DNA from 3 places in the Neobacillus sp. 204 genome. Region 1 is predicted to be linked to each of the others. Evidence: riboswitches for the same ligand, from Rfam matches in the RefSeq annotation. Region 1 holds a riboswitch; each other region holds the start of a gene.
The links. Region 1 has a riboswitch for S-adenosylmethionine ahead of metK (methionine adenosyltransferase). Riboswitches for the same ligand answer to the same signal wherever they lie in the genome.
Positions count from the first base shown of each region.

Region 2: it holds a riboswitch for S-adenosylmethionine, as region 1 does, so the genes downstream of both, mtnW (2,3-diketo-5-methylthiopentyl-1-phosphate enolase) here and metK (methionine adenosyltransferase) in region 1, are expected to answer to the same signal.
Region 3: it holds a riboswitch for S-adenosylmethionine, as region 1 does, so the genes downstream of both, ACJ004_RS07400 (homoserine dehydrogenase) here and metK (methionine adenosyltransferase) in region 1, are expected to answer to the same signal.

Region 1 is NZ_JBJORY010000009.1:256,023-264,396, reverse strand. It holds gene ACJ004_RS19910 (DUF2584 domain-containing protein) at 1-228, shown strand, start outside; gene pckA (phosphoenolpyruvate carboxykinase (ATP)) at 291-1,877, opposite strand; SAM riboswitch class I at 2,109-2,247, shown strand; gene metK (methionine adenosyltransferase) at 2,448-3,644, shown strand; gene asnB (asparagine synthase (glutamine-hydrolyzing)) at 3,929-5,833, shown strand; gene ACJ004_RS19890 (gamma carbonic anhydrase) at 5,891-6,400, opposite strand; gene ACJ004_RS19885 (alpha/beta hydrolase) at 6,549-7,352, shown strand; gene ACJ004_RS19880 (tetraprenyl-beta-curcumene synthase family protein) at 7,388-8,374, shown strand, end outside.
Region 2 is NZ_JBJORY010000001.1:307,325-315,698, reverse strand. It holds gene ACJ004_RS01615 (electron transfer flavoprotein subunit alpha/FixB family protein) at 1-757, opposite strand, end outside; gene ACJ004_RS01610 (electron transfer flavoprotein subunit beta/FixA family protein) at 793-1,617, opposite strand; partial or broken gene ACJ004_RS01605 (ZIP family metal transporter) at 2,021-2,755, shown strand; gene ACJ004_RS01600 (Spo0E family sporulation regulatory protein-aspartic acid phosphatase) at 2,810-3,052, opposite strand; gene ACJ004_RS01595 (1,2-dihydroxy-3-keto-5-methylthiopentene dioxygenase) at 3,545-4,078, opposite strand; gene ACJ004_RS01590 (methylthioribulose 1-phosphate dehydratase) at 4,109-4,738, opposite strand; gene mtnW (2,3-diketo-5-methylthiopentyl-1-phosphate enolase) at 4,765-5,976, opposite strand; SAM riboswitch class I at 6,052-6,162, opposite strand; gene ACJ004_RS01580 (pyridoxal phosphate-dependent aminotransferase) at 6,249-7,421, opposite strand; gene ACJ004_RS01575 (carbon-nitrogen family hydrolase) at 7,545-8,327, shown strand.
Region 3 is NZ_JBJORY010000003.1:28,434-36,807, forward strand. It holds gene ACJ004_RS07395 (glycosyltransferase) at 1-408, opposite strand, end outside; gene ACJ004_RS07400 (homoserine dehydrogenase) at 590-1,828, opposite strand; SAM riboswitch class I at 1,929-2,038, opposite strand; gene argH (argininosuccinate lyase) at 2,194-3,570, opposite strand; gene ACJ004_RS07410 (argininosuccinate synthase) at 3,632-4,843, opposite strand; gene argF (ornithine carbamoyltransferase) at 4,929-5,906, opposite strand; gene carB (carbamoyl-phosphate synthase (glutamine-hydrolyzing) large subunit) at 5,899-8,374, opposite strand, start outside.

The DNA of each region.
Region 1 (8,374 bases):
GAGTTAAATACGATGATTGTGACAAAGGGCAGAGAGAAACGCGTAGAGGAAAACGTCTTCTTGTTAGAAAAGGAAGGGTACAGACTTTATCCAATTGAGATTCCGATTGATGTAAGAAAAACTATGGATAGTGATTCAAGTGGTACCGCGCTTATTAAAAAAGTCGAGATGCAAAATAACACCACAACGATCACCTATCAATTAATTTCTTTAAATTCAACAAACTAATAAAATAGAAATGCCCATATCGATTTGATATGGGCATACTTTATATATAACGGCGCTTCCGCTTAAGCGATTGGTCCGCCTTTTTCTTCTATTTCTTCAGCAACATTCGTAAATTTTTTGAAGTTTTCGCGGAATTTTGCTGCTAATTCTTTTGCCTTCTTCTCATAAGCAAACGGATCAGACCATGTTTTACTTGGTTGTAGGACTTCATCTGGGACACCCGCAATATGAAGCGGAATATTTAAACCAAAGATTTTGTCTTGGACAGTCTCGACATGATTTAGTTCTCCTCCAAGTGCCGCCTGAACCATGGCACGAGTGTAGGAAAGTTTCATTCGATTACCGACACCATATTCACCGCCCGTCCAACCTGTATTCACTAGAAATACATTCGCATTGTGCTCAAGGATTTTTTCACCTAACATTTCTGCGTAACGAGTCGCTGGCAACGGTAAGAATGGGGCACCAAAGCAAGTAGAGAAGGTAGCTTGTGGTGATGTTATTCCGCGCTCCGTTCCGGCTAATTTTGACGTATAGCCGCTTAAAAAGTGAAACATTGCTTGTTCCTTAGTTAGTTTTGAAATTGGCGGCAATACGCCAAAAGCATCAGCAGTCAGGAAGATGATTGTGTTTGGATGACCGGCAATACTTGGTTGAACAATATTATCAATCGCCTGAATCGGATAGGCGGCACGTGTATTTTCTGTCAAGGTTCCATCATCATAATCAGGGATTCTGGATTCTTTGTTCAAGGTTACATTTTCTAAGACAGTTCCAAAGCGGATAGCATCAAAAATTTGCGGCTCTTTTTCACGAGAAAGATTAATACATTTAGCATAGCAACCTCCCTCGATATTAAAGACTCCATTGGAGGACCAGCCGTGCTCATCATCACCAATTAATCGTCGGCTCGGATCAGCGGATAGAGTTGTTTTTCCTGTACCGGATAGGCCAAAGAATAATGCAACATCACCTTCAAGGCCGACATTAGCAGAACAGTGCATGGAAAAAATATTATTTTCAGGCAGTAAATAATTCATAACAGAAAAAATAGATTTCTTCATCTCGCCTGCGTATTCTGTTCCACCGATTAAAACAATTCTTTTTTCAAAAGATATGATAATGAAGGCTTCTGATTTTGTACCATCGATTGCTGGATCTGCCTTGAAATTAGGGGCAGAAATAACGGTGAATTCACTATCGTGAGCAAGTAATTCATCATCTGATGGACGAATAAATAGCTGATGGACAAATAAATTTTGCCACGCTAATTCATTAACCACTTGGATGGGCAAACGAGATTTTTTATCGGCACCGGCAAACCCTTTAAAAACAAACACTTCATTTTTCTCTTTTAAATAATCAATAACCTTGTGATAAAGACGTGTGAAAGCTGCTTCAGAAATCGGTTGATTGGTCGTACCCCATTCAATTTTCTCTTTTGTGGACTCTTCTAATACAATAAATTTGTCCTGAGGAGAGCGGCCTGTATACTTTCCTGTAGCGACACTAATCGCGCCTGTAGAAGTAAGAGACCCTTCGCTACGGGTTAAGATTTTTTCAACTAATTGAGGAACTGATAGTTGCACATGGACGTGACTTTCTTTTAAAAACTGTAATAATTCATTTGGAGTGTCAACAGAATTCATTTAATGAAACCATCCTTTATTAGTTTTTTATGTTGTAAATGTAATAAAAAGTATAGCACATTAGTAATAATAATCCATACTATTTAAAGTGATTTTAATACTTTTTAAAATTTATCAATAGATATAAAAATTGTTTATATTAAGAAAGTAAGTTCCTTTTTTCCTTTTTACTTTGAAAAATTCATTGACATTGTTAGACAGTATGATATTATTCTAATTTGAACGGATACTCTCTTATCCCGAGCTGGTGGAGGGACAGGCCCAATGAAACCCAGCAACCTGCAATATGAAATGATTGACCACTTAAAAGGTCCTTTTCAAATGCGAAGGTGCTAATCTGACGCAAGGCTAATGCCTTGAACGATAAGAGCGAAAGGCCCGAAAACAACCTTTCCTCTATGGTAAGGTTTTTTGTTTTGTATAAGTCCTTTTTAATAAGAGTCTCTAATAAAAATCCTTTGTTAATTACATACTAAGGGAATGAGTACCGTATCAAATTCACGAGGTTCAAGAAGTATTCCTGTAACCTTCCAAAAACCTCGATGATCTCATAATATAGGAGGAATTCAGATGTCAACAAAACGTCGTTTGTTCACTTCTGAGTCAGTTACTGAAGGTCATCCTGATAAAATCTGTGACCAAATTTCTGATTCCATTTTAGATGCTATTTTAGCGAAGGATGCTAATGCTCGGGTTGCGGCTGAAACTTCAGTAACAACTGGATTAGTATTAGTAGCAGGGGAAATCACTACTTCTACTTACGTGGATATTCCAAAAATTGTTCGTGAAACGATTAAAGGGATCGGTTATGATCGCGCAAAATATGGCTTTGACTCTGAGACGTGTGCCGTATTAACCTCTATTGATGAACAGTCTGCGGACATAGCGATGGGTGTTGACCAGGCTTTGGAAGCACGTGAAGGTCAAATGTCTGATGAGGAAATTGAAGCTATTGGTGCAGGAGACCAAGGTTTAATGTTTGGTTTTGCTTGTAATGAAACGAAAGAGCTAATGCCTCTTCCCATTTCACTTGCACATAAGCTTGCTCGTAAATTAACAGAAGTGCGGAAAGACAAAGTTCTTGATTACCTTCGTCCAGACGGAAAGACCCAAGTAACTGTCGAATATGATGAGAACGATAAACCGGTACGTATTGATACTATTGTTATTTCTACCCAACACAACCCAGAAGTAACGTTAGAGCAAATTCAACGTAACTTGAAAGAATATGTTATCAATCCTGTCGTACCAAAAGAACTTATCGATGACAACACAAAATATTTTATTAATCCAACAGGACGATTTGTAATTGGCGGACCACAAGGGGATGCAGGCTTAACGGGCCGTAAAATTATTGTTGATACATATGGCGGATATGCTCGTCATGGCGGCGGTGCTTTCTCCGGTAAAGATCCTACAAAAGTGGACCGATCTGCAGCCTATGCCGCACGTTATGTTGCTAAAAACATCGTAGCCGCAGGGCTTGCTGAAAAGTGTGAAGTTCAGCTTGCTTATGCAATCGGTGTGGCACGACCTGTTTCAATTGCTGTTGATACGTTTGGTACTGGCAAAGTAAGCGAGGATGTTTTAGTTGATCTTGTTAGTGAAAACTTTGACCTTCGCCCAGCAGGTATCATAAATATGTTGGATCTTCGCCGTCCAATTTACCAACAAACCGCAGCATATGGTCACTTTGGCCGTACAGATGTAGATCTACCTTGGGAACGAACAGACAAAGTAGAGGTTTTACGTCAAGCGAACCAATAAATAGGAAAAAGGGGAGTTACATTCTACATGTAACTCCTGTTTTTATTTATACGTCTTTTTACCTGTACAATAAAACGAAAAGTGCATAAAATGAAATGTTTACGCAGGCCAAAAGAAGTGAAAAATGTGGATATTAAAATTACCTATTGTTCACAGTGCATTTTTTAGAAAAAAAGTGGTAGTATTAGAGAGTATGTTTTTTAGACTACTCCTAGCGTAAGGTGTTTGCGCTATTGGACAATACGTCCTTCTTAAGGGATATTTAGAATGAGGTGAGGTACATAATGTGTGGCTTTATAGGTTGTGTACACGATAAAACACAAAACTATAGTGAAGAACAAAAACAACAATTTAAAAATATGAACGATATTATAACTCATCGTGGACCGGATGATGATGGTTTTTATTATGATGATCATATCCAATTTGGGTTCCGCCGTTTAAGTATCATTGATATTGAGAGCGGTCATCAACCGCTAACCTATGAGAATGAACGCTACTGGATTATCTTTAACGGTGAAGTTTATAACTATGTAGAACTGCGTGAAGAACTATTATCTGAAGGCTTAACATTTTCAACGAGCTCCGATACTGAGGTAATTATTGCGCTTTTCAGTCATTTGAAGGAAAAAGCCGTCGAAAAACTGCGCGGAATGTTCTCATTTGTTATTTGGGATAAACAAGAGCAAAGCCTTTATGGGGCACGTGATCCCTTTGGAATCAAACCGTTCTTTTATTTTGAAGATGGTGATCGCACGTTTTTTGCTTCTGAGAAAAAGAGTATTCTGTTAGGTATTGAAAATGACGTGCTTAATTATGATTCCTTGCAGCATTATTTGACCTATCAATTTGTTCCTGAACCTAATACTTTGTCTGATGGAATTAAGAAATTAGAGCCTGGTCATTTCTTTACAAAAAAAATTGGCTCTCCAATGGAAATCAAGCGATATTGGAAAGCACACTTTAAGCCAGTACAAAAATCAGAACCTGATTTTATCAAGGAAATTAAAGATGTCCTCTTTGACTCTGTCAAAATGCATATGCGCAGTGATGTTCCTGTTGGTTCATTCCTTTCTGGCGGGATAGATTCTTCGATTATTGCATCGATTGCCAAAGAATTTCACCCTGCAATTAAAACCTTCTCAGTAGGATTTGAGCATAATGGTTTTAGTGAAATTGATGTCGCAAAAGAGACGGCTGAAAAGCTTGGAGTCGAAAATATCAGTTATGTGATTTCACCACAGGAATACATGAACGAAATACCAAAAATTATGTGGCATGTGGATGATCCTCTGGCAGACCCAGCCTGTGTCCCGCTTTATTTTGTGGCTCGTGAGGCAAGAAAGCACGTAACCGTTGTTCTTTCTGGTGAAGGTGCGGATGAATTGTTTGGCGGATACAATATTTACCATGAACCGCAATCATTAGAGGTATTTAATAAAATTCCAAGAGCGGGAAAAGCCCTTTTAAAAGGGATCGCGGGCATGATGCCAGAAGGAATGAGAGGAAAAAGCTTTATCGAACGTGGTGTAACGCCAATGGAAGAACGCTATATCGGAAATGCGAAGATGTTTACAGAAGTAGAGAAGCGTGAATTATTAAATGTTTATCGTGAAGGATTAGATTATACTGACATTACAAAGCCTCTTTACGCCGAATCCCGAGGCTACGATCTGGTTGACCAGATGCAGTATATTGATATCCATACTTGGATGCGTGGTGATATTTTACTGAAGGCCGATAAAATGACAATGGCTCATTCATTAGAACTTCGTGTGCCATTCCTTGATAAAGCGGTCTTCGAGGTAGCATCCAAAATCCCGACAAGCCTGAAAACTGTTCATGGAACGACAAAGTATATTTTACGTAAGGCAGCTGAAGGGATTGTTCCTGCCCATGTGCTTGACCGCAGAAAACTTGGTTTCCCTGTGCCTATCCGTCACTGGTTGAAGGATGAGATGAATGAATGGGCGAAAAAAATTATTCGCGAAAGCAACACGGAGCATTTAATCAATAAATCTTATGTGCTTCAATTGCTTGAAGACCATTGCCAGGGCAAGGCCGATAACAGCAGAAAGATTTGGACAGTACTAATGTTTATGGTATGGCATCAAGTGTATGTGGAGGATGTTTATTCCTTCCAGCGCGATTTTGCATTAGAAAAAAGCCTGCAAACATCGAAAAATTAAAAATCAAAGCACCCAAATTTCAATGGGTGCTTTTGTTTTTGATTATTTATTATTTTATTATTTTATGGACTTATAATATTGACCCTTCTCTGCATATTCTGTAGAGATTCTTACCATATCTTTAATGTCTTCTTCAGTTAATTCTCTAATAACTTTTGCGGGTCTGCCAAATGCTAAAGTATTAGGGGGGATTTTCTTCCCTTGGGGAACAAGGCTGCCAGCACCAATAAAAGCACCCTCGCCGATTTCAGCATTATCAAGGATAATTGAACCCATACCAATTAATGCTTTTTTTCTAATGATGCAACTATGTAAAATCACCTGATGTCCAATGGTAACTTCATCTTCTAAAATTAGCGGGTTATTGGGGCTTTGGTGTAAGATAGAATTATCTTGGATATTTACTCTTTTACCGATAATGGTTGGGGCAACATCCCCTCTTATGACAGTGTTAAACCAAACACTTGACTCATCGCCAATCGTAACATCACCAGTAATCGTGGCATAATCGGCAATATAAGCAGTATCAGCAATTTCTGGATACTTATCTTTATAAGGATAAATCATTCTTCTCGCTCCTTTTTCATGATGATACTATTTTATCGGAAGTAGGAAGCGATTAACAATAATTCGTCTTTTTTGTAATAGTCAAGCTATGGTATTATTTTGACTATTTTTTCATCATTGGTACGTAACTACTCTAGGAGGGAAATTTATGTGGAAGTGGGAAGCAGAAGGGGAAGCAAAGGCGGTCATCGTGATTGTCCATGGTGCGATGGAACATCATCGCCGTTATGGCTGGCTGATTGAAATGTGGCGTTCAGCTGGATTCCATGTTATTATGGCGGACCTTCCTGGCCAGGGGATGACGACCAGATCCAACCGCGGTCATATTACTTCCTTCGATGACTATATCTTTGAGGTAAAGGATTGGATTCAGGCTGCCTATCGTTATGATTTACCTGTCTTTTTACTTGGTCATAGTATGGGAGGATTAATCTCGATTCGTATCTTACAGGAAGAAAAAGTAAATGTAGCAGGAGTCATTCTTTCTTCTCCGTGTTTAGGTTTAGTTCATACCCCTTCCAGATTTTTAGATATCCTATCACATGGCTTGAATTTGGTATTTCCGACACTTAGAATAAAGTCCGGATTAACCGTCCAAATGGCAACACGAAACGAAGAAGTCCGTGAAGCTGATTCAAATGATACCCTTTATATAACGAAAGTCTCTGTTCGATGGTATCGGGAATTAGCAGCTGCCATGAAAGAAGCTTTTCATGCGAATGAAAAAATACAGGATATCCCGATGCTTGTCATGCAAGGCGGCGATGACAAAATTGTTAATAAAATTACTGTGAAAGAATGGTTTAATCAGGTGCCACTTTCTGAAAAAAGATTTAAGGAATGGCCTAAATGCTACCATGAAATTTTTAATGAACCGGAGCGGGAAGAGGTATTTGAATACGCTAAGGATTTTGTTTATAGTCAATTAAAAGCTATCGGATATATTGTTTAGAAAGGTTGTCGGTTCCAATGATGCCAGTCACCCTAATGTCCAGGGTATATCGCAAAATACTTCCAGCAGTACACAAAGAATTGGCTTATTGGAAAAGCCGTGCTGAAAAAATCCCAAACGAGGAACTAAGAACTCAAGCGCTTGCAAGCATCAATCATAAAACATTCCATTGCGAGGGTGGAGCAATCCTTGCACTAACCGCTAAAGAGGACTATAAAAAGGCGATAAAATTTATCGTTGCCTATCAGACCATCAGCGATTATTTAGATAATCTCTGTGACCGGTCTACCTCTCTTGACCCTAAGGATTTTGCCGCGCTCCATGAATCGATGGCAGATGCTCTCGTCCTTAGGGCTGACAAGAAAAACTTTTACCGCCTTCGCGAGGATCAGGATGATGATAATTATTTAAATGATTTATCGGAAACCTGTCGTTCTGTCCTAAGAGAAATTAAGAATTATGACGGAATTAAAGATTTCTTGCTTGAGCTCTGCCAATACTATTGTGAGTTACAAATTCACAAACATGTCATTCCAGAGGAGCGGGTTCCGCGTCTTGAAAAATGGTTTCAAAAAAATCAACATCACCTGCCTGAAATGGAATGGTATGAATTTTCTGCTTGTTCGGGTTCTACATTAGGGATATTTTGCTTAGTTTCTTACGCGCTTCGTGATGATTTTAAGCTCAGTGATGCTGATAATATTCGAAAAGGGTACTTTCCCTATATTCAAGGCTTACATATTCTTTTAGATTATTTTATTGATCAAGAGGAAGATCTTATAGGGGGAGACTTAAATTTTTGTTCCTATTATCATAATGAGGAAAGGCTTTTTCAGCGGTTGAATCATTTTGTTGAAGAGGCTGATCGGCACACAGAATTTCTTCCTCATAAAAATTTTCATCGCTTAATTAACCGTGGTTTGTTAGGAATTTATTTATCAGATGCCAAAGTTCGTAAACAGAAAAATGTTCGTAAATTGGCAAAGGGTATGATCAAAGCGGGTGGTTGGACTAGCTATTTC
Region 2 (8,374 bases), on a different contig from region 1:
CCTCAACTACATCACGAGTGCCGCCAACGGTTGCGCCAATGGTTTCTGCAAACTCATAGAGAAGCTGAAAGTTTTGTACATCCCCCATTCCTTTTCCTCCACAGACGATGACATGTGCGTCAGCTAAATTGGCTTTTTTTGTTACGTCATTCACAATTTGTAGTACTTTTGTGCGCATATCTTCTTCTTGAAGTGCTATTTTTTCTTCAATAATTTTACCTGTTCTACCTGACACTGGTTCAAGTGCCTTCATAACCTTCGGTCTTACGGTTGCCATTTGTGGACGATGCTTTTTACAAAGGATAGTAGCCATAATATTACCGCCAAAGGCAGGTCTGCTTGCTTCTAGCAATCTATTATCTATATCCACGTCTAACATGGTTGTATCTGCGGTTAATCCAGTGTTTAAATCTGTCGCTACAGCACTGGCTAAATCCTTCCCATTTGGTGTTGCACCGTAGAGGATGATTTCTGGTTTGTACTTTTCAGCGAGGAGCATAACGCCCTTCATATATGATTCTGTACGATAATTCTTTAAGACAGGATGGTTTATCAAATAGACGATATCCGCACCATAGGAATTAATTTTATTCGCTAATGGTTTAATTTCATGACCTAGTAAAAAACCTGCTAAAGGAACATGTAATTTATCCGCCAACTTCCTTCCGGCACCTAGTAATTCTAGAGATACGCCTTCGATCTTACCATCGTTTTGTTCGATGAATACCCAGACTCCCCGATAATCATCTAGATTCATATAAAATTCCCCCCGTGACAAAAGATCAATCCTTATTATTTAGATGGCTGGATTGTTAATAGGTCTTTTTTCTCCATCAAAATCTCCATAAGCTGCTTAACCTGCTCATCTGCAGCACCCTCAAGTCTTTTACCACCTTCTGGGCGTGGTGGTGTAAACATTTTCCCAACGATTGTTGGTGAACCTTTCAGTCCAAGCTGGGAGCGTTCTACATTTTCAAAATCACTAACTGCCCAAATTATAGGTTCGTACCTTGCGGCTGTAATCATGTTTGGCATTGGTGAATACTCAATCTCATTAATTTCTTTTTCAATTGTTAATAAGCAAGGCAGGTCAGATTGAATTAATTCATAACCGTTGGTTAATTTTCGTTTAATAAGAACTGTCTTTTCTTTCTGATTTACTTCTGAAACTTCAATTACGTTTGTGATGGGCGGAATATCCATTCTTCTTGCAATTCCGGGACCAACTTGTCCTGTATCACCATCAATCGCATGCTTGCCACAAATAATCATATCTACTGGGTGTTCTTTATTGATTTTTTCTAATGCTTTAGAAAGGGCATAACTAGTTGCCAGTGTATCTGCTCCTGCAAAGGCACGATCGGAAATTAAAAATCCTTTATCAGCACCTATTTCTACACTCTTTTTAATGACAGCAGTCGCTTGTGGCGGTCCCATTGATAAAACGGAAATAGTACCTCCCGTTTTTTCTCTGATTTTTACCGCCTCCTGAACAGCATGAGCATCGTAGGGGTTCAAGATGGTAGGGGCACTGCGTCGGTCGAGTGTGTTGGTTTTTGGGTTAATTTTAATAATTTTTGTATCAGGTACCTGTTTGACACATACGACAATATGCATGTAGGAATTTCCCTCCTCCATAAGATCTGAGATTATTGAAAGCGTTTGCTCTCCTATGGTTGAAAATGCTTTTATTAACGATATATGAATCGCAACAGAAGCATAGTACCAAACAATGATAGTTTTCTTATTTTTTTTACAAGATTTTATTTAACTAGTGATGATTAAAAGACTCTAAACAATTCTTTGTGCAGTATCTAGGAGGTGGTTAAATAGTATAAACAATTTGAAGATATGACAAGTTGTGGTAAGATATGTAGTTAAACGTGTTGTAAATATTTGATAAAATAGTACTAATATAACTATATGAAATATTTAGATATAAACAATGATAAAAATCACAGTTCATGTCTAATTTTGTAGATGTTTTGATTTGGGTTATAAGAAGGAAAGGAGATGTGTGGTGACTAAGGTTATTTTTGGCAGTGTACTTTCGGCGTTATCTACAGGGGCAGGGGCACTAATTATTCTATTTATTCATCAATCCATTACACATCGCTGGAAGGATGTTTTATTAGCCTTTAGTGCTGGATTATGATGGCTGCTTCTACAATAGGTTTGATTCCTGAGGCAATGAAAAACGGGGGATTTGCAGCCCTTTTTGTAGGAATATGTCTGGGGGTATGGACGCTGTCTCTATTAGAAAAAAATATTCCTCATATTGACTTACAGCACAACAAAACTGGAATCCAATTTGACGAGAAAGGCTCTCTTAATTATCTCTGCGATTACTCTGCATAATATTCCTGAGGGATTGTCTGTAGGCGTCAGCTATGCGTCCCAACAAGGCGATACGGGAAATCTTATTGCTTTAGCGATTGGATTTCAAAATGCGCCGGAAGGCCTCCTTGTTGCATTATTTTTAATTAATCAGCGGATAAGTAAATTAAAGGCCTTCATTATTGCCACCTTAACAGGTGCCATTGAAATCGTTACTTCGTTATTAGGGTATTTTTTGACCTCATTTGTTCAAGGCCTTGTCCCTTATGGGTTATCTTTTGCGGCTGGGGCGATGTTATTTATCATTTATAAGGAATTAATACCTGAAAGCCATGATAACAGAAATGAGCGGGTTTCTTCCTATGCTTTTATCTTGGGGTTACTAGTCATGGTGTACATAATAAATGTCTTTTCATAATATTATTTTATCTTAAGGAATGCAGTGTAAAAGTTTTTTTTGCTACTCTTGTTGTTAAACTAATACCTTGGGCAATATCATAATCATTTGTTTAAAAGCAAATTTAATTTCATCATTTGGCCTGGAGGAAGCTTCCATGACCTTTTGATACTCATTTATTAACTCATCCAGCTCTTGGCTATATTTTATAGTCACTTCACTTGTAAATCCAAGTGAATACGCACTATTTATCATAAGTTCCCTTTTAGCTTTTATCTCTTCAATCATTTCATTATGGCTAATACGATGCTCGTACAATGTAATCCCCCTACCTATTACTCTATTGCAATAAAACACTAAAAATTAGACTACTTGATGAATTATGACAAGAATTATGATAAAAGTAAACACATTCGCAAAAGTAGACAAAACATTTTATTTCTTTCGTTTTTCGACAATTTTTTCGATTGATTTCTTGTTTTTGCGACAAAATTCTCCAATTCCAACCAACACTTTCTTATATCTCATGGCTGTTTTAGTAAAGATTGTTGTTATTTAACCCGCAGCCCAAATACACTTCGCTTTCCGCGGGCGGCCCGGGAAGCCTCCTCGGCGCAAGCGACTGTGGGGTCTCCCCAGCCCCGTCCTCCCGCAGGAGTCTTCGTGTATTCGGTCTGCTCAGTACTTTCTACAAAGTTTTTCATCTTATTTCAAGAACAACAAACTTTTAGAAAACAGCCTATTTCATTAATTCAATAAATGGGCAATAAAAAACTGGCAGTAGATTTCTACAGCCAGTTTTTTATTTTTTTATTGAGGAATTTCTAATTTTTCGTAAATCGGCACCCATCCTTCGGTTGTAACAAAGATCCTTACTGCGACCACTTTCCGATCTTCTTCCAACGTAAAATAGTGCCTTGTATTTTCAGGTACAGAGATCAAGTCGCCAGGATTTAGATGGACTTCAAAGAACTCACCATCTTTGCCTTGGATGATAAATACACCGTGGCCACTAACTATAAAGCGAACCTCATCATCAGTATGATGATGTTCATTTTTAAAATTTGTCAGTAAGACATCCAAATTTGGAGTATTTTCTGACAAGGAGATAACATCGTGTGCTTTGTAACTCCTTCTAGCAGAGATATCAGCGATTTCTCCTGCAAAAGCACTTAGAATTTGTTCTTTTTCTTCCCCGCTCAAAAGATACTTTTCCACAAGCTCTACTGGGAGTTTGCTAATATCCCAAGTTTCATAAATAACGTCCTGAGATTCAAGAAAACCTGCTACTTCTTCTTGGACTTGGATTTGCTCATCTTTGTTCTGAAAAGTAATATACGCCATTTTAATCCATCCTCCCCTTTGTGTTGTTGGTTAGATTACTTTAAATAATTGGTTTGATTTGTACTCTAAAATGCGTAATTGATATCGAAATAAAAACTCGGATGCTTCAAGGATTTTTTTCGCCTCAAAAGCCGTTCTCCCCCATACAGTGATTCCATGGTTACGAATTAAGACGGCACCTGTATCTCCTGAAACATGTTCAGAAAATTTAGTCGCAAGTGTTGGGATATGGGCATAATTTCGAATGATGGGTATTTTTAAGACGGCGTCTTCTTCCCACAAATCAAATGCCTTGATTAGTTCTTGTCCTTTGAATGTAACCTCACCGTGATCACCATAAACTTCTGAGATAACATTATTATCAATAGTATGGACATGGAGACTGCAGCCAGCCTTCGTTTTTCGATAAATTTCAACATGAAGAAGTGTTTCTGCTGAGGGTTTTAAATGAGTTTCTTCAACTGGGTTACCAAATTTATCAACCAGTAAAAAATCTTCATCTGTACGCCTGCGCTTATCCTTACCACTAGCCGTCACCAAAAATTGAAGTGGATGTTCACTAACTTTAATCGCCAAATTTCCGCTTGTACCCATAAACCAGTCTCGGTCTGCTAGTTCATCCTTTACATCGGCTAATTCATTCCATCTTTCGTTTAGCATTTGAGTTCCCCCACCTCAATTCAATGTCATACCGTTACCTCAGGATTCCCCCATAGCTCTAATGCTAGTTTAAGTTCAGGATAGTTTTCAGCCCCTTCGGCCAATAACTTGCCTTGGAGATTTGTTTCTATCGCTTGTCGGAATGCAAGACCGCCGCCTCGGGCACCATCTGGATGGCCATGAATTCCACCGCCTGCGTTTATGACAGAATCGATACCAAAATCCCGAATCAATAAAGGCACCAAGCCTGGATGAATCCCAGCTGACGGAACAGGGAAGGACCTTTTAAAGCTATCTTTACCTGTTAATTCACTGGCAATTGAAAGTGCCTTCGTATTTTCTAATGCCACAGTCCCATAAGGAGATGGGAACAATGATAAATCAGCACCAGCATAACGGAGAAGTTTACCAAGCATTAATGAATGGGATAATCCAAACACCTGAGATGATGTAAATGCACCACTGACGGCTGGATGAGCCATTAGCGGTAAAGAGATTTCATTATCCTCTCTTAATTCCTGCAAAACATCTAACCCATAGGAAAAAACATTGAACAATAAGAGGTCAGCGCCAAGCTGAGCAGCCTTCCTTGCCTTATCCTTCAGGTGCGATGTTCTGCCTGTTAGGTTTATTGCATATAAAGTTCGGTGCCCGGTTTGATCATATACTTCTTGAAGTACTTTTTTTCCTTCAAGAATTCTTTTTTCAAATGGTGTTAATTGATTTTCGAATAGGATTTCATCATCCTTCACAAAATCAACACCACCCAGGGCTTGTTGTTTTAACTGCTCGACTAAAAACGTGAGGTCTTTCCCGAGTACGCCTTTAAAGATGCTCATTAATAGCGGTCGATTATAGACGTTTAATTTCTCCCGAAGACCTTCGATCCCAAATCTTGGACCTGGAAACTGACTCTTTAATCCCTCATCAAATTGCAAATCAAGTAATTTAATTTTTCCATCCAATGAAAGCTTACCGAAAACGGTGGTTAAGATGGCAGGGAGGTCGTTTGAAAAATTGAGCGTTGGATAGGCGATTTGGATTATTGATTGATCCTCTTTTTCTGATGGAAACTCTTCTACAGAGACGACTCTCCCTTTATGCTTGCGCAATTGGCTTTGCTCTAATTCAGGCAAGTTTGTCCATGAACCGACTGTTAGTCCAAGCGCAATTTCTTCAGCCTTCTTGTTCGGATTCTTTTCATTATGAAGTAAATATGTAGCAATAATTTCAGTCACTCCAGAACCACTTCCTTTTAATCAAACATAAAAAAACCTCTTCAGCAAAGAAGAGGTTAGCTGAAAACTAACATCTTCTCATCTATCAGCCTTGTTGCTGTAAGAATTAGCACCGTGCTTAACACTACGTATAAGTCGGTTGCCGGGCTTCATAGGGCTTTTCCCTCCGCCTGCTCTTGATAAGAAAACGATTCGTATTTTTATTAAATTATGATACTTTTTAACTTTAATTTGGATTATCGCAAGAAAAAAATAAATTGTCAATTAATTTTTTAGAATATTTCCAAACGACTAATTCTTTCGACAGCTTCAGCTAATCGGTCTTCACTTGATAGTAATCCTACCCGGACATAGCCCTCTCCAAATTCCCCAAATCCAATTCCAGGTGCAACCATAATATGCGCCTGTTCAAGGAGCAGATTAGCAAATTCCGCAGAGGAAAAACCTTCAGGAACCTTAAGCCACGCAAAAAAAGATCCCTTTGGAGCGCTGACATTCCAACCTAAGGAACGAAGACCATCAATCAATACATTCCTTCTTCGCTCATACAACTCATTTAGTTCTTTTACACATTCCTGAGAGCCCGTTAATGCCTCTCTTGCTGCCTCTTGAACGGCTCCAAATAAACTGACATACAAATGGTCCTGTAGGAGTTCAATCGCGGAAATGACGCTCTCATTTCCAATAGCAAAACCAACACGCCAGCCCGCCATATTAAACGTTTTAGATAATGTATAAATTTCAATTCCAACGTCCTTTGCGCCTTTGGCCTGTAAAAAACTCAAAGGTTTTTCACCGTCAAAACCAATGGACCCATAGGCAAAATCATGGACTATACAAATATCATTTTCACTCGCAAGTTTTACAGTTTCTTCAAAAAACTCACGAGTGGCCACAGCGCCAGTGGGATTATTAGGATAATTGAGGAACATGACCTTTGCTTCGGCTAAGACTTTCTCGTCTAATTCGCTATAATCTGGCAAAAAGTTTTTTTGCTCCTTTAACGGCATCATTACCATTTCTGCTTTGGCCAGTGCAACCCCTGACAAATAATCCGGGTAGCCTGGATCAGGTACGAGGATGGTATCTCCGGGATTTAATAAGCACTGGGGTATTTCAACAAGCCCAGCCTTCCCGCCAAACAAGATGGCCACTTCTTTATTCGGATCAATGGTTACTCCATATTCTCTTAAATAAAAATCAGCCACTGCCTGCTTTAAATAACTGTGTCCCTGAAAGGGAGAGTATTTGTGATTGATTGGATTTACTGCTGCTTCCTGAAGTTTGGCAACGATATGTGCGGGTGTTGGCTGATCAGGATTGCCCTGTCCTAGATTAATCACATCATACCCCTGTGAAATATACTCCCCGACTTTTTTAACAAGCGAAGCAAAAAACTGCTTCGGAAGACTGTTTAATAGTTCAGATGGTGGAAATTGCTTCATGGTTCACCTGCTTTACTGATTTATAAAAAGATAATTTATTGTGAAATTCTAGTCACAAATGATATAACTTTTATAACAGCTTGTAAAGAAAAAATTCCGAAAGTTCAAACGAGGTGGAGATTTTTGAAATTTAAAATTTCATGTTTACAAATGGATATCGTCTTTGGTGATCCAAATAAAAACTATCAATCGGCAGAAAGACTCATTGAAAAAGCAGTAACTGACCAACCCGACATCATTGTCCTTCCAGAACTTTGGACGACAGGGTATGACTTAACCCGTCTTAATGAAATTGCCGACAATAATGCTAGTCAGACAATTGATTTTCTTCAAAAAGCAGCCCAAAAATACCAAGTGAATTTCGTCGGAGGATCGGTAGCCAACCGTGAAGAAACCGGTGTAAAAAACACCCTGATCATCATCCATAAAGAAGGCAAACTCGTCCACAGTTATAGTAAACTTCACCTTTTTAAGCTAATGGATGAGCATGTATATTTAGAAGCAGGATCCCAAAAAGGACTTTTTCAATTGGAAAATCATAAATTTGCCGGGACGATCTGTTATGACATCCGTTTTCCAGAGTGGATACGGGCTCATTCAGCAGAAGGGGCTGAGGCACTGTTTGTGGTGGCGGAATGGCCAGCACCGCGCTTGTCTCATTGGAGAGCATTATTAATTGCCAGAGCGATTGAAAATCAATGTTACGTTATCGCCTGTAACCGTTCCGGTCAAGACCCAAATAACCATTTCGCCGGGCACTCGATGATTATTGATCCGTGGGGAGAGGTCATAGCGGAAGCCGGCAAAAGTGAAGAAATCTTATCAGCAGAGATTGACATGGACTTAGTTAAGGCTGTTCGCAAGCAGATCCCAATTTTCACAGATAGAAAACCAGAATACTATTAATAATTTTCAAAAAATATTGACAATATCATTTTGTTACTGATATGATT
Region 3 (8,374 bases), on a different contig from region 1:
TTGCCCTCCAATCATTCCCGATGGGTAGACATACGTTATCGGGCTTCGTTCACCTTTTTTTACAAACTTCCCATTAATGAATAGCTGCGGCTCTCTGTCTTCATAGGCAATAGCAATATGAATAAGATCATTAATTATGGCTTCATAGACTAACACCGCATATATATTTTTCTTGGTATGTTCATAAACCGTTATTCCATTTTGTCCAACGGAAACACTAACCCCGGCATCATTATCGGACACCCCCTGTGCAGGTCCAATGATGTAATTCTTTCCACCTACTTCAGCTGGCTTTTCCCGAGATTGTTGATCAATAGTATGATCGCTTTCAGGCATAACCCAAAACTCAAAGGTAAATGTATTTTTCAGATTCGTTAATAATCGTCCATTCAAGCTATTCCCTAACATGACGCACCTCTTCAATTTTCATTTAAAAATGACTAGTCCATTTTGGTTAAGCTTTTACACAATATGAATAGCTTTTGATTTTGACTAAACTTATCCCCAGTTATTATTGAGAGCGCGTAAATTTCATAAAAAAAAGAGCACTTACATGCTCTTTTTGGAATAATGGCTATAATTTTTTTTATTACAGGACAGCAAGAGTAACTTCTTTATTGTTGCCCAACTTCTCATATTCACCTAATATTTGGAAGCAACTTGTTACCTTCTGCTGATTAATTAACTTTTCTCTTTCCTCCCTAGTTGTCTGGATAACGGCTGTATCATCAGTAGATTGAGCAATCCAAGTTATTAGAGGGTTTTTATAATCCTTTGAAAGACCTTGAATGAACCATAATTCGTCTCCATTTCCCTCTTTATCTCCATAATTAACTGAAATCGTTTTTTTATAATTCTTATTTGTCGACTGATTTTGACAGACATAGACTAGATCTTCGATCACTGCACTTGCAGTTGGAAACATTCCAGCACCTGGACCTTGTAAAGTAATACTTCCTACAATATCTGAATTAACATTTACTGCATTTTCTACGCCTTCAATAGAATAAAAAGGATGAGACTTTCCAACAAGGGCTGGTCTAACTGTTGCGTTAATTTGACCACCTTCCATACAAATACTTGCAATATGTTTAAACCTTAAACCATGTTTTTCAGCTGACTCGATTAATTCACTTGTAATCGAGGTAATCCCTTCCCGTCCAACCTCTTCCCAATTTGGTTCCTCTCCAAAAGCAATTCTGCTAAGAATCATTGTTTTATAAAACGCATCATAACCTTCTACATCGTTGGTTGGATCCGCTTCGGCAAAACCCTTTGCTTGCGCTAAACTCAGAGCGGCTGAAAAGGAATGCTTTTTCTCACGCATTTCCGTTAGGATGAAATTCGATGTCCCATTTAGAATTCCTTGGATGTGACGAACACGATTAACATTTAATAACTGTCTTAAAGTTTGAATAACAGGTATACCGCCTGCAACTGTCGCTTCGTAACCCACTGAAACATTATGCTTCTCTGCTAACCGGAGCAGCTCATTCCCGTGGTGTGCAAACATTTCTTTATTTGCTGTAATGACGTGGCAGCCTTTTTGAATTGCTTGTTTTAGAAATGTAAAGGGCGGTTCTTTGTCGACGATTGCTTCAACAATCACATCAAGTTGAGGAAGGTCTAAAATTTCATCGAAATCTGAGGTGATTAAAACATCTTCATCAATATTTCTCTTTTTCTGCTTATTTCTAATGAGTACAGCTGCAACCTCGACCTTTCTCCCTAACACTCCCTCAAGCTCTTCTGTATGAGATTGAATTGTTTTATAAACACCTTCCCCAACTGTTCCAAAACCTAGAATTGCCACTTTAATTACAGACATGTTTATCCACCCTTCAATTAATATTAGATATGACCAAATGTAGTTTTACAAACATATAAATACGAAAAACCCTCTTCATAAGAAGAGGGTTAGTTTCCTCCTCTTATCTGCCAGGTTAAATAACCTGCAGGAATTAGCACCTTTTCAAGTATTACCTTGATGGTTGCCGGGCTTCATCGGGCCTAGTCCCTCCGCCGCTCTGGATAAGAGTTTTATGTATTTGTTTCATTCAATTTCCAAGTTATAAAAAGAATTCTAGTGGAATCCTTTGTAGTTGTCAATATTATTTGAAATTTCTTTTTATTACGAGTGAATAAATCTCAAAATTTAAGCCCGCCAAATGGCGAGCCTGAAAAAATTCATATTTATCGCTGCAGTTTTCCCTCAGCTAGCTTGATTTGCTTCTCAACTTGCTCTGGAGCCGTTCCCCCAAAGCTATTTCTAACACTAACCACATGCTCGGGAGCCAATACCACATAAATATCTTCCTCAAATAATGGGTTAAAGCTTTGATATTCTTCGAAACTCAAATCCAGCAAAAATTTGTTAGACTGGATTGCATATAACACGATTTTTCCGATAACTTCATGTGCATCACGGAAGGGCAGTCCTTTTCTCACCAAGTAATCGGCAATATCCGTAGCATTTGAAAAGTCATTGTTAATTGCCTTACGCATCACATCTTTATTAACAGTCATTGTTTCGATCATCGGCGCTAATAACATTAAAGAACCTTCAAGGGTTTCAACCGTATCAAACATACCTTCTTTATCTTCTTGTAAATCCTTGTTGTAGGCGAGTGGCAAACCCTTGAGAACGGTCAATAAGCCGATTAAATTGCCATAAGTCCTGCCTGTTTTTCCACGTAACAGCTCAGGAACATCTGGATTTTTCTTTTGCGGCATAATACTTGAACCTGTGCAAAATGAATCGTCTAACTCCACGAATTGAAACTCCTGGCTTGACCAAATCACAAGTTCTTCCGATAATCTGGATATATGGGTCATGATAATGGAACCTATTGATAAAAATTCAAGAATAAAGTCGCGATCACTAACAGCGTCCATACTGTTAGGATAAACCGTTTCAAACCCCAACAATTCAGCCACACGTTCACGGTTAATTGGAAAAGTTGTTCCTGCCAATGCCCCTGAACCAAGCGGAAGCCAATTGATGCGCTTCAAACTATCAATCAATCTCTCTTTATCACGTTCAAACATCCAAAAATAGGCCATTAAATGATGGGCAAAGGACACAGGCTGAGCCCGCTGCAAGTGTGTATATCCAGGAATTAATGTTTGGACATTCTCTTTCGCCTGCTCGACTAATGCTTGTTGGACATCCTCTAATAATTTAATAAGCTCGGTCGTTTTTGTTCTTAAATACAGATGCATGTCGGTGGCAACCTGGTCATTACGGCTTCGCCCAGTATGAAGCTTTCCACCGACTGGACCGATTTTTTCAATTAATAGCTTTTCAATATTCATATGAATATCTTCATCTTCTACTAAAAATTCAACTTCATTGGTATCCACCAGCTTTTTAATAGAGAGAAGGCCATCCTTAATTTTCCCGGCATCCTCCATTGGAATGATGCCGCACTCACCCAGCATTTGCACATGGGCGAGGCTTCCAGCGATATCTTCCTTAGCAAGCTTTTGGTCAAAAGAAATTGAGGCTGTGAATTCCTCAACTAGCTTATTGGTTTCTTTTGTAAAACGGCCGCCCCATAACTTCGACATATCGTGCTCCTCCTTAACCCTAACAAGAGAGCCCTCGAAAAGGACTCGAGGGCAATCCGCATTATTTTAAAATAGATTCCTTTTTATTCACTTCTGAATTGACCTTTGTTGGCAAACCCCAAATCTTAATAAATCCTACAGCAGCATTATGATCAAACGCATCACCTTTAGAATAAGTTGCTAGTTCCTCATTGTATAGGCTGTATGGAGACTTTCTTCCAACAACAGTATGGTTACCTTTATGAAGTTTAACGCGAATGGTACCAGTAACCGTCTTTTGAGTTTCATTAATAAATGCATCTAGGGCAGGTTTGATAGGTGAATACCAAAGTCCTTCGTAAATGATCTTAGCCATTTGCTGTTCAACCTGTGTCTTGAATTGTGAAACCTCTCGAGTTAAGGTTAAAAACTCTAATTCTTTATGGGCATTGATTAAAATTAAGGCAGCAGGATTTTCGTAGACTTCACGAGATTTAATCCCTACTAATCTATTTTCGATGTGGTCGATACGGCCAACACCGTGCTTGCCGCCAAGCGCATTGAGCGTTTCAATTAATTGTACAAGCGGTAGTTTTTCACCGTTTAGAGCAACTGGTACACCCTGTTCAAATTCGATTTCAACATATTCAGCCGTATCTGGAGTCAACTCAATCGGATTCGTCCAATCGAAGGCTGCTTCTGGTGCCTCAGCCCATGGATTTTCCAGAACTCCAGCCTCACAAGCACGACCCCAGATGTTGGCATCAATTGAAAATGGATTATCTAAATCGACCGGAATTGGAATCCCATTTTCCTCTGCATATTCAATTTCTTCGTCACGTGTCATTCCCCATTCACGAACGGGAGCAACAACTTTCAAGCTTGGATTTAATGCTTGGATGGAAACTTCAAAACGAACCTGATCATTTCCTTTACCTGTACAGCCATGGGCTACAGCAGCAGCCCCCTCTTTTTCAGCTACTTCCACTAATAATTTGGAAATAAGCGGACGAGATAACGCAGAAGATAATGGATATTTCCCTTCATATAAGCAATTAGCTTTTAAGGCAGGTAAAATATATTCTTTTGCTAATAATTCTTTTGCATCGATCATGTAGGCCTTAATGGCTCCAACGTTCAGTGCTTTGTTTTTGATAGCTTCTAAGTCTTTTCCTTCGCCGACATCTAGACCTAAAGCAATTACGTCATATCCGTATTTTTCTTGAATCCATTTTACTGAAACTGATGTATCTAAACCGCCTGAGTAGGCTAAAACGATTTTTTCTTTTGTCATGTTCTTTATTCTCCTCTTACTAATTCTGTATTTTTATCCAACCGATAGAATTATTATACAACAAGTTCCATAGAAAATGAAACTATTATTCTAGTAAAAGTTTTAAAATTGCTTTTTGAGCATGGAGACGGTTCTCAGCTTCATCAAAAACGACTGAATGTGGACCATCAATTACTTCTGCTGTTACTTCTTCACCACGGTGGGCTGGTAAACAATGCAAAAAGATAAAATCATCCTTTGCTAATTTGCATAGTTCTTCATTTACTTGGAAACCTTGGAATGCTTTCAATCTCTTTTCCGTTTCTTCTTCCTGCCCCATACTGGTCCAAACATCTGTTACAATAACATCTGCGCCTTTCACTGCTTCTTCGGGATCATTTGTAATGAGTAGTGAACTTCCAGTTTGTTTTCCAATTTTAATGGCATTTTCAGTTATTTTACCATTAGGCAAATAGCCTGGTGGACTGGCAATGCTAATATCCATTCCCACTTTCATAGCGCCCTCCATTAGCGAATGGGTCATATTGTTATTCCCATCACCAATATAGCAAAGCTTTAAGCCAGCCAATTTTCCTTTATGCTCTAGTATTGTTAACAGATCTGCCAACACTTGAGTTGGATGCTGAAGGTCGGTTAAGCCATTAATAACTGGTACTGTTGCATGTTCAGCTAACTCCTCGACGGAATAATGTGAAAAAGTTCGAATCATTAAGCCATCTACATACCGTGACAACACTTTTGCGGTATCTGAAATACTTTCTCCTCTTCCTAATTGGATATCTTTTGTACTTAGGAATATCGCATGGCCACCGAGCTGCAACATCCCTACTTCAAATGATACCCTTGTACGGGTAGAGGATTTTTCAAAAATCATTCCTAAAACCTTTCCCGCTAAATACGGATGAGGTTTTCCTTGTTTTTGGAGTTTCTTCATCTCTATCGCCTCGTTGAGAAGATAGAGGATTTGATCTGTACTGAAATCGGAAAGCTGTAAAAAATCTTTCCCTTTCAGTTCCAGCACGGTTTTATTACTGATTTCGAATAAATTAATAGCCTCACCCATGAACGGCACCTCTTTCTTCCAACTTGTAATATTCATTCACTGAACGTACCCCAAAATCGGATTGCGTCCCTTTTTCAAGGTCGATTATCGCTTCAATTGTATCTAAGTGTGTAAATACTGGCACTTTGTATCGAACGGCATGTTCACGAATCTGGAACCCAAATTTAATTTTATTACGACCTTGGTTCGGTATATTAATTACAGCCTTCATAGACTGGTTGCGGAAAAGTGTAATGACCTCATTATCATCTTTAATCACTTTTTCAACTTGAATCCCATGGTGTTGAAAATAGGCAGCTGTCCCCTCTGTAGCAACAATCTTGTATTGTTTTTTTACCAGTTCTAGCATGATTGGGAGTGATGCTTGCTTATCGCGATCGGCAATGGAACAAAATAGATAATTTTCATCTGATTGTCCGCCAAAAGATGGAATCGACTTTTCAAGTGCTTCTTGATAGGTTACACCCATCCCAAGTGCTTCACCAGTTGATTTCATTTCAGGTCCTAGCACATGGTCGACACCTTTAAGTTTACTAGATGAAAACACCGGTGATTTTACTGAAAAATAATCAGGTTCATCCATTAGTCCCGTTGTTGAACCTAAATCGATTAGCGTTTCTCCTAATTGTACTCGAGTCGCCCATTCAATCATCGGTATTCCAGTAACCTTACTCATAATTGGCACCGTTCTAGACGAACGTGGATTGACTTCAAGTACATTAACCTGATCTTGATAGATAACAAATTGAATGTTCATGATTCCGATCACTGGTGCTGAGTTAGCAATTTTTCCAGCATAATCAATTAATGTCTTTTTAACTTTATCTGACAGTGAAAGCGGCGGGAATACCGAAATACTATCTCCAGAATGAACTCCAGCTTTTTCTATATGTTCAAAAATTCCCGGCACGACGATATTTTCCCCATCACAAATGGCATCAATCTCGCATTCAAGTCCAGGTAAATATTTGTCTACTAATAAAGGCCACATTGTAGCTTGCGAATTTTTCTCGAGTTGAGCTATATATTGATTTAATTCCGCTTCTGAAAAAATCGTAAACATTGATTGACCGCCAATGACATAGGATGGTCTCACTAAAACTGGATAGCCTAACGTAGCAGCTGCTTTTTTCAGTTCTTCGGGGTGCGTCACTGTTTGCCCTTCAATATGTGGAATATTTAAATCCTCTAACAGTTGATAGAATTCTTTCCGATCTTCTAAGCGATCGACATTTTCCACGGATGTGCCTAAGATTTTCACACCCTCTTCTTCTAATGCATGGGCGATATTAATCGCCGTTTGTCCGCCAAACTGAATCAATACACCATCGACCTTTTCTTTTTCGATGACATGAAGCACATCCTCAGCAGCAAGTGGTTCAAAATAGAGGCGGTCCGCAACAGAGTAATCGGTACTAACTGTCTCGGGGTTATTATTAATAACTACTGCCTCGTAGCCCTTTTTCTTAATCGCTTTTGCTGCATGTACTGAACAGTAATCAAATTCAATTCCCTGCCCGATACGAATCGGACCTGAACCAATAACGAGGATCTTTTTCTTATTGGTAACTTCAACCTCGTCAAACCCATGCCAGGTAGAATAATAGTATGGGGTGACGGCGTCAAATTCTGCCGAACAAGTATCAACCATCTTATAGCCAGGTTTCCAGTTGAGTTCTTTCCACTTGCTTCTTACCTGTTTTTCAGGAATTGCATAGATTTGCGCTAGCAACTTATCGGCGATATTATTCCTTTTTGCCTCTTTAAGCAAGGAAACTGGAACATCGCTCCATTTATAGGTCGCTAATTTCGTTTCTAACGTAACGATTGAGCTAATTTTGTGCAAAAACCATGGATCAATCTCAGTTAATTGTTGAACTTTATCAAGGCCGATTCCTCTTCTAAATGATTCTGCAATGATGAACAGCCGTTGGTCATTCGCCTGTTTAAGAAGTTCATGCAAGGTCTTCTCTTCCACAAATTTATTTCCCTGGAGGCAGAGCCCATACACATTCATTTCCATTGAGCGAATGGCTTTATTTAAAGCCCCTTCAAAGGTCCGATCGATCGCCATTACTTCCCCAGTAGCCTTCATTTGCGTTCCTAAGGTGCGATCTGCTTCAGGAAATTTGTCAAAAGGAAAGCGAGGTAGTTTCACCACAATATAATCAATCGCTGGCTCAAATGATGCAAAAGTATTACCTGTTATCGGATTCACAATCTCATCCAAATGATATCCTACCGCACACTTTGCTGCCATCCTCGCAATCGGATAACCAGTTGCTTTAGATGCAAGTGCCGAAGAACGGCTTACCCTTGGATTGACTTCGATAATGTAATACTGATTGGATGCCGGATGAAGTGCAAACTGGATGTTACAGCCACCGATAATCTTTAATTCTTTAATTACTTTTATCGAAGAATCACGAAGCATTTGATATTGGACATCTGTTAATGTTTGCGATGGG